2 regions of the Paenibacillus sp. ALE2 genome follow, and region 1 is predicted to be linked to the other one. Evidence: predicted binding sites of a transcription regulator. Region 1 holds the regulator's gene; the other holds the start of a gene.
What was found. Region 1 encodes LexA, which represses DNA repair genes until DNA is damaged. Its sites were predicted from a motif close to CGAACATATGTTCG; they were not measured.
Positions count from the first base shown of each region.

Region 2: ACXHJ1_RS16790 (DNA polymerase IV) is a predicted target of LexA. The motif match lies at 3,014-3,027, and genes of this name have one in related genera.

Region 1 is NZ_CM134213.1:4,203,316-4,210,989, reverse strand. Features, by position in the region: gene metH (methionine synthase) at 1-752, opposite strand, end outside; gene ACXHJ1_RS18465 (1,2-dihydroxy-3-keto-5-methylthiopentene dioxygenase) at 1,034-1,576, shown strand; gene ACXHJ1_RS18460 (HAD family hydrolase) at 1,674-2,468, opposite strand; gene ACXHJ1_RS18455 (hypothetical protein) at 2,625-3,134, opposite strand; gene ACXHJ1_RS18450 (DUF896 domain-containing protein) at 3,252-3,458, opposite strand; gene ACXHJ1_RS18445 (LysM peptidoglycan-binding domain-containing protein) at 3,567-3,935, opposite strand; gene lexA (transcriptional repressor LexA) at 4,125-4,751, shown strand; gene ACXHJ1_RS18435 (hypothetical protein) at 5,173-5,337, shown strand; gene ACXHJ1_RS18430 (hypothetical protein) at 5,379-5,519, shown strand; gene ACXHJ1_RS18425 (DUF2798 domain-containing protein) at 5,706-6,206, opposite strand; gene ACXHJ1_RS18420 (hypothetical protein) at 6,665-7,147, opposite strand; gene ACXHJ1_RS18415 (MarR family winged helix-turn-helix transcriptional regulator) at 7,309-7,674, opposite strand, start outside.
Region 2 is NZ_CM134213.1:3,864,221-3,871,894, reverse strand. Features, by position in the region: gene ACXHJ1_RS16800 (transglycosylase domain-containing protein) at 1-831, opposite strand, end outside; partial or broken gene ACXHJ1_RS16795 (Y-family DNA polymerase) at 1,024-1,480, shown strand; gene ACXHJ1_RS16790 (DNA polymerase IV) at 1,683-2,951, opposite strand; gene ACXHJ1_RS16785 (NAD(P)-dependent alcohol dehydrogenase) at 3,747-4,787, opposite strand; gene ACXHJ1_RS16780 (SDR family NAD(P)-dependent oxidoreductase) at 5,107-5,730, opposite strand; gene ACXHJ1_RS16775 (SDR family NAD(P)-dependent oxidoreductase) at 5,718-5,975, opposite strand; gene ACXHJ1_RS16770 (helix-turn-helix domain-containing protein) at 6,198-7,103, shown strand.

The DNA of each region.
Region 1 (7,674 bases):
CAGCTAATAGCTGCAGAGGACATTTCAGACAAAGAACGAATATGATCACGCATAAACTCTGGACCTGTAGCACAATTCAGTCCAATCGAGATTGGATGTAAATGTTCGAGTGATATGCAGAAGGATTCGATGTTTTGTCCGGCCAACGTTGTTCCCATTGGCTCAATCGTGCCAGAAATCATTAATGGAAGCTCAATCCCTGTCTGCTCAAAAGCCTGACGAATTCCAATGCTACCTGCCTTAACGTTAAGCGTATCCTGTGAGGTCTCCAACAGAAGAACATCTACCCCACCTTCAATAAGCGCCAAAGCCTGCTCCTGATAGCTTTCAATCAGCTCTACAAATGTAACACCGCCTGTGACAGACAAGGTTTTTGTAGTTGGACCCATAGCTCCTACAACAAAACGAGGCTTGTCCGCAGTGCTGTACTTATCCACCGCGTTACGCGCCAGTTTGGCCGCCACCAGATTAATTTCACGGGCACGTTCTGGTATATCGTAATCCGCCAAAACGACGGATGTCGCTCCAAATGTATTCGTTTCAATCAGGTCTGCTCCGGCCTCCAAGTATGCTTCATGAATCCCTTGAATGACATCCGGTCTTGTTAAGACCAACATCTCGTTGCAGCCTTCTAACTCTTCCCCACCAAAATCAGCGGCAGAAAGGTCTTCCTGCTGAATCATAGTGCCCATAGCCCCATCAAGAAGGAGTATTCTTCGTTGTAACGCATCCTGCAAGCTAACTTTATCCAAAATTTCTTCACCCCCGCAAAACGTTAAATCCTAGTTTAGCAGAAACCGTATCATTTAGATAGATTGAAGTAAAAACATACGTTTTATGCAGGCTATTCTTCTTTACAAACGACTTAGCTGATCTATTTTTGTAGTATGCATCGTTATAGACGAACGTCTTTAAACTGTATCGTATTACTATAGTCGTTCCCATATAAATGCTTCAGCCTGTATTGTACAACTGGTTAAGACATGGTATTCTTTATACAACATTAATCCAAGTGGAAAAGAGGGATTTGTGCATGGCAGAAATTTTTATACGCAATACGAATGAGCGAATTAGCGGTGAAGAGCGAGTACGTGAATTTTTGGAGAGCTACCAGGTATTGTATGAACACTGGGATGCTTCCAAGCTGCCAGGGGAGCTGCAAGAAAACTTTACTTTGACAGATGATCAAAAAGCCGCTGTTCTTAAAACATTTGAACCTGAAATCAAAGATTTAGCCGCACGTCGCGGATATAAAATCTGGGACGTCATCACTTTATCTGAAGCAACGCCGAATTTGGAGGAGCTGCTGGCCAAGTTCGAGCAAATTCACACCCATACCGAGGATGAAATCCGCGCCATTGTTGCTGGTAAAGGGATTTTTATCATTAAAGGCTCTGAAGAGATCGGCTATTTTAATGTAGAGCTTTCACCAGGCGACGTTATTTCTGTTCCTGAAAATACACCGCACTTCTTCACTTTAATGGAAAATCAAAAGATCGTCGCAGTCCGCTTGTTCATCGAAGAAAATGGATGGATTGCTGAACCGTTCGAAGATCCAACATTCACTACAGCATAGTTACGATGTATTGTGTCAATAAGAAAACTCCCTCTGCTCTGTAGCATATCGAGCGAAGGGAGTTTTCTTTATACTTGTTTAGAAGACTGTAGATTATTTACTTTAAAGATTGAATAATTCCATACAACTCAGACAAATGCTTGATTTGGAACTTCGGCTTGATCTCTGTAGTATTGGTTTTATCGTTCCGATTCAACCACACCGAATGTACACCAGCTGACAAAGCCCCTTGAATATCAGTCGTCAGCTTATCTCCTACCATTAAAGCTTGTCCAGGTTCAATTCCTAGAAGTCCCAAAGCATGCTGGAATATAGAAGGATCAGGCTTGCCCCGACCAAAAGAACCTGAAATGACAACATGATCAAAAAAAGGAGCCAATTGAGGAACTCCATCCAGCTTCTCCTGTTGTAGATCAGGGGAACCATTTGTCAGCAATAGCAGCTTGTATTGTCCCTTCAATTGATCCAGAATTTCAAACGTTTCTTCATATACATGTGGACGTGCACGTCTTTCCGAAGCAAATTGGGCAGCCAACTTTTCCGCCAACTCCTCATTATCTATCCCCAGTTGCTGAAGCCCTCTGCGCCATGATTCCTTACGATAAACAGGAGCCAACTGTTCCAATTGACGGAATTCAGGTTGCTCACCTGCTGTAAAATTCGCCCACAGTCCTTCAAACGGATTAATGCCAATCATTTGAGTAAAACTAAAGGTTTCATAGGATTCATACAAAGCGCGCGCTTCCTTGCGTACGGCTTCTTCCAGCGTTTTCGGATCAGCGCCTGTTTCTCGGGAGCCTGTTTGACATGCTGCATCAAATGCCTCTTCTACACTACGTTCATCCCACAGAAGGGTATCATCAAGATCAAACATTATCGCCTGAATCGTCATACGAATTATCCACTCTCTTTCCACTGTATATGTAAGCTTGTCTGTTTGGTCACGAATCAGATCATTATGTGTGCCCATATTAAGCAAGTGGCCGCACCATGTTATATGAAAAATAACATCATACGGCCTTACTTACAGAGCTACAGGCTAAATCGGTTATTTCTTATCTACCTGTATCTGATTGGATAGTGCAAATTTTTCAAGGCGCTCTGCGATGGCATCTGTATCATAGCGTCCCAGTGATTTTGTGAAAATAAAATTACCGCCCTTCCCTTTTCTTTCAACTGTAACGTAACCCTTTTCAATTTTGATGGCTTTCATGTCCCCTGCCGTCATCGGCCGTTCTCTGCCACCTTTTAACATATAAAGGGTATCTTTTCCCACTTTTAAATAAGGACGGCGAATGAAGAAGATAACAGCCAGCATCAAGTACAAGCCAAATACCAGCCAATCCATTCCCCGCATGCCGGTCTTAGTCAAAAAGTAACTCATAAGCATGTACAATACAGCAAGACCAGCCAGCATGATTGGCACAGTAATATTACGGCCACGGAAAATGTCCATTGCTGAACCTGCGCCGTTAATGGTTTGAATGCCTTGTTTCTTACGCGTTTTATTTAAATGCGCTGTGTTTTTACGTACTTTTCTTTCAAATGATCGGGCCATCTCTCAATTCCCTTCCCAATAAATATTACATTAAAACAATTGCCTTAAAGCTGATCTATATAGATACCAAGAAAGATACCTAATAACAAAAGGCAAATGACGCAGGCTTTAGCAACATTATTGCTTCAGCCCGCCATTTCCCTTCGACGTATCATCGTCCACAAATTCAATGGTTTCAAGCTGCTGCCGAAAATTACGGCGAATGTTGCCTAAATAAATTTCCCGAAGGTTGGCGCGCTCCGTGGTTTCCTCTTCCGTCAATCCTTCGGCTTTTGCTTTGCGCGCTAATTCATTAATGCGCTGTACCAAACTGTCTATATCCAAATTGTGTCCCCTCCATAAAAGCAAAGATATAATACACTTTGACATGTAGAAAAGAGCTTGTCAAGGCTCCCTCATTGCGCTCCTTGACAAGCTCTATAGTCTTATAGATCAGAAGGGTGGGAGCTTAAGTACCTGACCTGCCTGCACCCCCCGATCCTCCAAATCGTTAATACGTACAATTCCTTCAATATATACCCGTGTATCCATTCGTTCCGGTTTATGATTCACGGCAATCTTCCATAACGTATCTCCAGGTTGTACAGTCAGCTTAATCACTTCTTCATTGGAAACTGGAGGTGCTGCGAAAACCGTAAGTACACCTGCCCCTGCAACCCAAACGATAATTACTAGAATAAGAAGCTTAAGTAAAAGAGTATTGGTAAGAGCCTGTAACAAACGTACCTTACCCTCTTTTCGGGTCTCCTGTAAATTCTCTAAATTCATCGGAAAAATACTTTGATAAGTGCTATATTTCATAATTGGCCGCGTCCTCCAAACGTTTGTTCTTATGTTTTTCACAATATAACACGAACGTTTGTTTTGTTCAATAGAAAAGAGAACAAAAGTTCGTGAATATTTTTAGGGATTATTTAGAACTTATGTTTGTACGAACGGAGGTTCTATGCTATAATTTTCCCAAACGTTACTAAATGGGGTTGATACGGTATGTCTAAGATTTCGAGCCGCCAGCAGGCCATTCTTGAATTTATCCGCAATGAAGTGCGTCTAAAGGGATACCCCCCTTCTGTGCGCGAAATAGGCGAGGCAGTCGGATTGGCCTCCAGTTCTACGGTTCACGGTCATTTGGATCGTTTGGAGAAAAAAGGACTCATTCGCCGCGATCCTACGAAACCACGGGCTATTGAATTACTCGGTCAAGACGAATCGGATAACAGCAACTTGATTAATTACTCCATTAGTCGTGTTCCCGTTGTCGGCAAAGTAACCGCTGGTCTTCCTATTACGGCGACAGAAAATATTGAAGATTACTTTCCTCTTCCCCAACACTTTGTTGGTGAGGATAAAATATTCATGTTATCTGTTGTAGGCGAAAGCATGATTGAAGCTGGTATTGCTAACGGAGACTATGTAATCGTGCGTCAGCAGCAGACCGCTGATAACGGAGACATTGTAGTAGCTATGACAGATGAAGACGAGGCTACAGTTAAAACCTTTTACAAAGAAAAAGATCATATCCGGCTTCAACCTGAAAATCCAGCCTTTGAGCCACTTCGACTGACACACGTCAGCATATTGGGCAAGGTTGTTGGACTCTTCCGGGACTTCCACTGATTTATCGTGCTTTCTTCCCCGTTATACTACCACGAATATAAAACCGGCCGCCTAGGCGAGCCGGTTTTATATTGTTATTATGTTTACTATGTATGTGTCTCCAACTATTCTTTCCTTTTCAGCAACCTATATTGTCTCTACTATTATATCCGCCCCATTATCCGAGATAGTTCCACTCTGATCTCGAACTGTTTACTTTTATTAGCTAAACAAATGGAAATTTGACACATATGAACCTACGGTGACCTTCCTCTATAACGTAAAGTTGGGAAGGCGAACGCAGGCTAGCATGAGCTTTTTTTGTTAAACATTTAGGAACATAGGTACTAGCTTCTTTTTGTCTTTAGTAGATTTATGCTGATACATTACTAGCACAATTGACATATGTATATAGCAGACCTAAAGCAAAGGAGTTATGCAGATGATCAGAAATAGAGTTAAAACGTATAAGCATCGCATCGGGAAAAACAGATATCTGGTCGTTAAAGTCTTTCAAGCCGCAGCTGCTAAAACAGGAAGCGGAAATGCACTCGCAACTAACGCATTAAATATCAAAATTTCCAAGCGTAAGCATAAACATCATTAAGATTTAACCGTACCTTCATTTCTTTGAAGGGAGGTGATATTATGAGCAGAAGACACAGCAACCGTGAATTGAGAAGAAGAAGATTAAACATCCGTTCCAACCAAAGAGCCAATGCGCGTGCAAGAGGTAACGCACTGGCTGTTAATCTGTTTAGCGTGAATGATGGACAACGCAGACGTTAATAATTATTTTCAAGCAAAAAGCAGGAAGAATTCTTCCTGCTTTTTTTGTGTTAAATAATACACCAAACTACCAATCCCGCCAGTTATAGCTTCCTCAGACTTGTATCCGATTTTCATAACTTAAGCATTTCTAGCTGTAAAACCATTCATTAGCTTAACATTGCTGCAATGGATTTGCTCTATTATTTAATTTAATACTTTTTTATAAGGTCCCACTTGCCCGCTTTTCTTTATAAATTTTATAAACAAGGCTCGAACAACAGGACCCATAACCAATAATTGTAATGGATAGGCCAAAACAAAGTTCTTTATAAAAATTTCTAAATATGCTTCAAATAATGAATGATCGCCAATACCCTGACTTAGAATTGAAGTTAATAAACCGTAGAAAGACATAGAACAGGCCATTCCGAACACCATACATGTTGAAATCGTGATAATTAAAAATATTTTTTTGGATTTATCAAAAGGTAGGCTTAAAGCAACTTTTTTTGCTACAGGACCCACGATATATAAATCTAATATGAGCGCTATAATAAATCCAATTAGAAATTCAACAGCAATGGTAATCAAGCTAATTTTTCCAATCAATCCGTTAATCAAAAGATTATAGAAGGTCATAATAACGACCATTCCAAAACACATAATAACCCCAAAGTAAAAGCTTTCCTTTTTAGTTGTTGGCATTTAATTCAACCTTTCATTTTTGGATGTGATTATTTTAGCTGCAACCAAATTTTCATGTAAGTGAACTTTTTATGAACATATCGTAACAGACAAAGACAAGTAAGGAATATTCTTCAGAACTAGTGAACTATGTACAAACCCATTACACATGTATAACATTAAATACAAATAATAAAAAATATCTCTATTACTTTGTATGGCTCCAATGGAGATTATGCTACCGCTACACTCGATGGAAGTTTTGAAGGCCCTACCCGTTGGCTTAGTGATGGCGGTTTTCCAGATTTCGAAACACTTTTCCCTTCTTAAGAACAACACTACTTTCAACAATTCTCTAAAAGACTCTGTCAATAGTTGATGAAGTCTTATTTTATATTGAAAAATCCCCACTACCTTAGCTGGTCGGCGGGGATTTCGCTTATTTACAGTATTTACTTATACTGCACATTAGGAATTTTCTAATATTTGATTATAGCTGATCCTGCTTTAACCCACTCTTTGGATTCTAGTTGAATCCATCCATATACAGGTGAGTCAGAATCGATTTTTTGTTTTATCAGTGAAAGGTTTTCATAGTTGCTGGAACTGTAAAGCGACCCTGTCTTTGGCGCAACTTTTACTGTCAGAATATTTTTTATATTTGGTTCTTCATCAGTACTAGTCCAGACTAATCGATTGTAATAATTAGTGTTAAACGGGTTTTCTAAACCACTAATCGAAAATTTCACTCTTTTCCCGACAATAGATACATCTGTATATGCTGTGTCATCTTTAAAAATTACTAATTGAGATGAAACTAATTCCTGATTTAAAGAGTTTGTATAGGTGTCATGGGTGACGCTTGCTACATCTGCCGAGGCTGATAGCGGGGACAAAACTGAAAATAAGAGAGCAATTGTGGAGAAACATAAAGTAGTTTTCCTTCCTAATTTCATACTCATTATTTTCATCCTTTCCTTCCTATTTATCTTCATCCATAAACATACGGCTTATTGATTGTCAAAGTAAGGGGAGCTTTGTCTGACATAAAAAATACACATTCGGGTAGATTTCATTATCCACTTCTACTCTATATCCAAACTCCTTACATGCGGGTCACTTCTTAAGGTTGTGTTCCGTGGCGATGGAGTCCATTAAATTGCCTAAGCATTTGGTTAAAATTATGAAGCTCAGCATCTTCCCAGTCCGAAATTCGTTCATAGAAAACGGACTCTTTCTCCTTAAGCACATCAATTAATTTTTGCTGTCCATGCTCAGTAAGAGATAATACAATTCCTCGTCCATCACTTCGGGAGGCCTCTCTGTTCAAATACCCCAAAGACTCAAGCTGTTTGACAAGACGACTCACTGAACTTCGATCCATCGCAGTTGATTCCGCTAAAGTGGCGGCATTTGTTGGGCCATAAGAATACAGCCAACGAACAATATGGAAGGCGGCAGGTTGTAAGGAAGAGTCAAATTTCGCAGC
Region 2 (7,674 bases), 340 kb from region 1:
GAGCTTGCCTGTTTCCAGCATTCTTCCCAACACAACACGTTGGCGCTCCATCGCTTTGTTGAAACCTTCTTCATCAAAATTCCCTTTACCATCAAAAGCGGAATAAACAGATGGCAGCTGTGGAAGACCTGCCAAATAAGCCGCTTGAGCAATATGAAGCTTATGTAGATCACTTACATTAAAAATTCCTAACGAAGCAGACTTGATTCCATACAAATTGTAACCAGCGGAACCATTACCAAAAGGCATTTTATTTAAGTAAGCCGTTAATATTTTGTCTTTGCCCATAAAACGCTCCATACGTAGTGCCAGCAGCATTTCCTTCACCTTTCGGCTGTCCGTTTTATCCAGACTGAGGAAAACTCTTCGAGCTACCTGCTGCGTCAGTGTACTGCCGCCAGTTTGGCGGTTTTCATTCAAAAGTTTCTGTTTGACAGCACGAGCCGTCCCCTTTAAATCTACACCATGGTGCTCATAAAATTGGCTATCTTCTGTTGAAATGAGGGCATCCACAATGGACTGAGGGACATCCTTCAGGTCAACGAGCTGTCGGTCCTCTTCCATGCGCATTCTTCCAACCGGAGTTACCTGATCATTAAAAAATACAAAACTGGTCAGAGCATTCTCATTTACCTTTTCATATATCAATTGACGTGATCGTACAGGTTCATCATGAACCAGTGCCGCCACATAACCGGAAATAAGACCTCCGGCAAACAGCACTCCAAGTACACCCGCAAGCGAGAACCACTTGATATTAATCAGCAAAACTCTGCCAAAAATGCGCCACCTACTGCGTTTTTGAGATGATGGTCGACGTTTTGGGTTCATAAAAATGGTTTTCTCCCCTCAATATTCATTCATTTCCACTTGTTTTTGTTCAAGATAATATGATACGCCATGCTAGGTTTCCCGTAAACTGTAATGTTCCAAAAAATACATTTGTATTAAGAACACTTGTTCTATATATAATACTACTATAAGGGTATATGTTCAAGAATATTCTGGAATATGATTAATCACATGCCAGGAAAGGAGGTCAACATTGTGAAGGAGCGTGGAAGTAGAACCATATTTCTAGCGGACTGCCAAAGCTTTTACACCAGCGTCGAAAAAGCGGATAATCCCGCATACCAACATAAGTCGCTCGTTGTGGCCGGTGGCCCTGCACTTCGTTCAGACATTATTTTAGCCACGTGTCCACTGGCCAAAAAACATGGTATATCCACTGCAGAACGTCTGGGGGAAGCTGTAAAAAATGTCCTGACCTTATCATTGTACGCCTGCGCATGCAGCATTATATCGATGTCTCATTAAAAATAACAGAAATCTATAATGAGTATACGGATTTGGTTGAGGTTTTCAGCATTGATGACAATTTCTGGATATGAGCGGAAGTCTCTCCCTGTTCGGAGATCCGTTGAGTATTGCAAGTGAAATTCAGCGGAAAGTGCTGGCACAAACAGGAGTATGGATTCGAACCGAAGGAAAAGTATAAAACACAGCTAAAATACCAAATAGCATTGTAGTATTAACAAAGTCCAGCAATAATTTTCTAGACTTTAATTCAAAGATTAACAGTTTTTTAGTTTTACCTGTTCCCAAGAACCCTTCAGACCAATATGTAGTGGGATCTGACCTTGCTCTAGTAATTCTAAATTACATCAGTATATCCCTTCAATTTATTTATAATGCCCCCCGATTTTTAGGGATCTCTCCAGTGCCTGACCAGCTTGGGTCAAAGAGGACGCTCTTACGATAGCTGCGCTACCATAGCGTTCTTTAATTTTATCTGTTGCTTCTTCCAAGGAGCGGATACGCTCATGATCCTCAAAGAAGGAAAGTTGATAAGTTTGGTCGTCAACCAACCCACTTAAAGTGACACCTAAGCGTCGTATCGGCATACCGTTCCAAAAATTATAAAATATTTTTTTTGCTGCGTTGTACACTTTATTCGTATTGTTAGTCGGATCTGTAAGCTTCATTTGCCTGGAAAATCCGGTGGGAGCCTCATATGGGCTACATGTACAACTAACGGTCACGACAGAGCCCATGCACCCCTTACGACGACTGTCTCGACAAACTTCTTCCGAGAGTTCAAGCAGGATGGTCTCTACTTCATTTGGTTCCAAATAATCTTGGGGTAGGGTCATCATATGACTTATCGACTTTTGTGGAGAACTGAAGGTATACGGAGCTACAGGACTCTCATCTAGACCATTGGCTGTTTTCCACATGACCTCCGCCTGTATATCCGACTGTTTTCCAAAACGAGCGCGAAATTTAGACTTAAGGTCTGGTAGAGACGTTCTAGCAATATCACCAATGGTTGTCATACCAAGCCGCTCAAAATGGGACGACATCCGCGAACCTACCCCAAACATTTTATTAACTGGCTGTGGCCAGAGCAGCTGCTTTAATTCTGTCCTGGGCAACGTGAATATACCGCTTTTAATTTTTTTAGCCCAAATATCGGTTGCGCTTTTGGCAAGAACCTTATTGGAACTGATTCCTATTCGTACCCAAACCCCGGTTTGTAAAAGAACCTTCTTTTGGATTTCTCTTGCAACGGTTAAAGAATCTCCAAAAATTTTAAAACTACCCGAAATGTCCAGAAACTGCTCATCGATACTAAACACCTCTACCAGGTCGGTGTATTCCTTGTATATATCCGTAATTGCTAAAGAGACATCGATATAGTGTTTCATACGGGGACGGACGATCACAAGCTCAGGACACTTCTTGAGGGCTTCACCGAGCCGTTCTGCTGTAGACACCCCGAAACTTTTGGCCATAGGACATGCTGCTAAAATAATTCCAGACCTGCGTGCAGGATCGCCTGCTACCGCAAGCGGTTTATTTTTATACTCTGGGTAGGAAGCTTTTTCTACACTCGCATAAAAACTCTGGCAATCCGCCAAAAGAATTGTCCGCTCAGTTGTTTTAGTCATGCTGCACCCTCCAAAAAAACGATCATATACGTACGAACATGTATTCTTATTTATTATAATGCCAAACATTAGTTCTGTATTCAGGTAATTTATAGGATTATGTAAATTAATCATCAAAGATTGGGTATCTGGTACGAGCGTGGATCATCACATTATTTCTGTGATCATAAAGGCCAAGAAAGCTTAATGTGCTCGTGGGGGATGAGGATCGGAACGGAATTCTGGTTGGCTGGGCTTCATCTTTTAAATGTCAACAAAAATAAAGAACCAATGTATAACATTTTATCTTGTCTTGAAAAAGCGGAAACTTGGTATACACATTTGAATTCAATTATAAAAAGGCTTTCTTCAACGATGTCGTAGGTACATTTCCGCTGTATGGACTGAATTCCATGACATTTATAGTTCCCAATGTACTTTTAATTTCTTGAAAAGCTCTAGTAAGCTGTGCTTTGTTAGTAATATCCGCAGCAAAACCTTGAGCCTCAATTTAGTTAATTGCTCAGTATACTGGTCTAGTTTCTCTTATGTTCTTGAAATCATAGCGAAATCCGTGTTTACCAAACGTCTTAGCCAGTGAAAAGTCCAATCCGGGATCTGCTCCAACTATGACCAATGATATCAATGCAAATTCACTTCTTCTCTTTTTAAATTCTTATGAGCTAATTTACTAGCGTATTTATAAATTAGAAAAGCGGACGAGCAGCACTTCGTCCGCTCTATTGTAAGTCCTGTCTTTCAGATAAGTGCTTTTGATGATGTTTGTGTCTATTGAGTTATCCTCGAAAATACGACTTAAAAGGTAGATGTATCAATAACAAATCGATATCGTACATCATTTCGGATAAGTCGCTCAAAAGCTTCGTTGATTTGATTGGTGTGAATTACCTCAATTTCAGGGACAATACCATGCTCTGCGGAGAAATCAAGCATTTCTTGGGTTTCAAGAAGATCGCCTCCAGGCGTTGCTGCAATTCTGCGACGACCCATAAGCAAACTGAGCGTATTAAATTGGTTCGGCTTACCGGAATCGCCAATGATAACAAACGTACCATTTATATTAAGCATGGATACGTAAGCATCTAAATTAAGACTTGCAGAGGTCGTGTTGAAAATCACATCAAATTGACTAGCTAGCGTCGAGAATGTGTCAGGATCGTTCGTTGCATAGTAATGATCGGCGCCAAAACTTAGCGCATCGCTTTTCTTATCCATTGTCTGACTCAAGGCCGTAACTTCAGCTCCTAATGCATGGGCATATTTGATAGCTAGGTGGCCGATACCTCCAATACCGACGATAGCGACTTTTTTGCCTGGACCTACTCCCCAATGTTTCAAAGGATAGTAAGCCGTAGCTCCTGCACAGAGTAGTGGACTGGCAACATCTAAGCCCAAACTATCTGGGATCTGAAGTACGTAATTTTGCTTCACTACAATTTTTTGACTGTAACTACCGTAAGTAATATTTCCATCGTAGTCTACGGAATTATACATCATGACCATGCCCTTTTTACAGAACATATTCTCACCACGTAGGCAATTCTCGCACTCTCCACAAGAGTTCACGAGAGGCCCTACTCCAACCTGGTTACCCACTACAAACTTAGTTACTTCCGTTCCAACCGCTTCTACAATTCCTGTCATTTCATGACCGGGAACCATTGGGAATTGAGAGTAACCTCCATCATTATGGACCATATGAACATCGGTGTGGCATACACCACTATACTTAATATCGATTAGAACATCATCTGGGCGCAATTCCCTCCGTTCAATCATCGTCCGTTCAAATGGCGCATTCGCACTGGGAACACTCAATGCATGAACTTTACACATACTTGTTATACCCCTTTCATTTTTCATATTATATATTTCAGATATCAGCTAAATTGTTGTATTTGAATTGTATTCGTATCCCTATCTCATCCCCCTTCATACACTATTTCCAGCCTACACTTAGGTACAGCGTGATAACGCATCTAAGGTTGTCTTAATGGATACTTATAGTTTAAAACTCCAGATCTATGGTTAACATAGCCTGATTACAGACAAAGTTGTCCCTATTACTGATTATTAGGAAAGAAAATGAATACAAAAAGCCCCTCAACTTCAGGAAAGCAGAGGGGCCATCGTAAACCTTATTATTGCTCCGTACTTATTTATTCATATAAGGGCTAATAACCTTTTGGCAGTAATCCCAAACTTTTATTTCGTTTTCTACAGAATAATATCGATCCCGTGGTTTTTCCTCCCTCATGTTACCAAAGAATTTCCCATTGACCTTTTCTACTTCTTGTGATGTGGCCAAATATACGGTTGTAGCAGCTCCTTTTTCTGGCGTATTCATGAATGGAAGTGCCAACTTAAACACTATATTATTAATAAAACCTTTATCGTTGTCTTGTCCAAATCTAGTCGCAACAGCACCAGGATGTAACACGTTCGCAGTTATATTTTTCAGTCCCCTTCTCATTAGTTCAGCTGACCAGTGTCTTGTGATCCAAATCGTATACAATTTGGAGGATGCATACGCACCGGACGAGGTGTAGTCCTTTTCCAACTGTAAATCGCTGAAATCTGGTTTTTTGGCAATCCTATGTGTTGCGGAAGAGGTATTAATGATCCTTGCTGAGGGGCTTTTTGAAAGAACATCTAATAATAACTCTGTTAAGAGCAATGGTGAAAATACATTAAGGGTCAGTGTCTTTTCAAGTCCCTCCTTGGTTAGCTCCCTATCTTTACTGAATATAGCACCAGCATTGTTAATCAGGACATCCAACCGATCGTATTTCTGTTATAAGCTGCAGCCATGCGTTTGACCTCAGCAAGAGAAAACAAATCACCTGTTATAATGTCCACCTTATTGTTGCCTGTTTTAGCAATTATCTCTTCACATACTTTCTGTGCTTTGTTTTGATTCCGTCCATGAATGATCACGGTGTGTCCCTGCTTTGCCATGGTTTTCGCCGCAACTTTTCCGATTCCATCAGTAGCTCCAGTAATAAGGATGATTTTTGTAATCATCGTAATTCTCCTTTTCATTTAAGTAATATATTTATACTGCAACCCATTCGATTAGGTACATATCCAGGTTACTGATGATATTGTCCAGATTACTGATAAATAGTTCTGTAATTCAAACAAGTTTATCGTGGATTAGACTATGTCTTACTTGAAATTCAAAGGATATGATAAGAAGAGCTTTCTATTTGCGAGGAATTGTTTTGTTCATAAGGAGGGCAAATCATGTTAACGGTTGAATCAATATCTGACTTACATGAATTACTCGGATACAATAAACCTAAACATCCATTAATTACTGCGATGAATTTTGAAAATGCTAATCCATCGGAAACCATGTTTAACAGTGACGTCATGTTGAATTTTTATGTGATATCTCTAAAAAGTGGTACTCAATGTGATTTTAAATACGGCAGAAAAAACTATGATTTTCGTGAAGGCAGCCTTGTTTTCACAGCTCCTGGTCAAATCATGATTTCTGAGGGCAATTATACACCTGAATATTCGGATGGCTGGATGCTTTGTGTTCATCCTGACATGATCAGAGGAACCACACTATGGTCAAAAATATCCGAGTACAGCTTTTTTGAATACGAAGCAAATGAAGCCTTGCAGCTCTCTGAACAAGAAAGAGAGACGATTGAACGTATAGTGAAGAACATTGAGAATGAATACAGTAAAAATATAGACCTTTACACGAAAGAACTCGTTGTGTCCAATTTGGAATTACTCTTAAACTACGCTAAACGCTTTTATGGCAGGCAATTTATCACTAGAGCAGTGGTTTATAAAGACGCCGTCACCAAGTTCGAAGAGCTTTTAAATGAACTGTGTACTGTGGATATTATTGAAAGATCAGGTACACCAAGTGTAAAAGGTCTTGCTCAAGCAATGGGGTATTCACCTAATTATCTTTCGGACATGCTAAAAAAAGAAACCGGTAGAACAGCTCAGGATTTTATCAAATCCAGGGTGCTGGAACTTGCAGAAAACTTGCTTTTAACGACTAAAGAGCCTATTCATCAAATTGCTGAGAAGCTTGGATTTGAACAGCCTTCTAGCTTCACAAAATTTATAAAAACGCACTTAGGTTTGAGTCCAATGGATTTCAGAAGACAGCATTTGGTATGAATAAAATTAAAAAAGGGTTTGTCTTTATGTTTATTTTGAGACAAGCCTTTTTCCTAATGTTCATCCTATCCATTGAAATAGAATAAAAACATTATGTTGACACCTTTTGGGCCTCTCAAAACTGTAAAACATCATTGCATTTATTAATTATTATAAAATACAACTAAATAAGCTTGTCCGAATAACACACCTATCTTAACCACCTGTAATCAGGAAGTTGCGCAACGAAATTTCTGCCATGTACAAAGCTGTTCTGTCACATATATTAATGCACCACATTTTTGACTGTAGTAAAGTACAGCAAACGGATAATCTTTCTATTATTTATAAAAATGCTTTTACAGCGAGAGGAATTTGGGGCCTTGCGAATGAATGGGTAATTCGTGGAAAGAAAGAACCCCCGAAGATATGGAGATGCTATTTCAATCTCAAAAGCTACTCACCTGAAAACTACTTCCTTTGAAAGTGGTTACGCGTCCTATGACCGCTGTTAAACACAAAATTCCAAAAAAACTCTATGCAAATGGTTAAACCATTCACATAGAGTTTTCTCATTATCCGTTTACTTCCG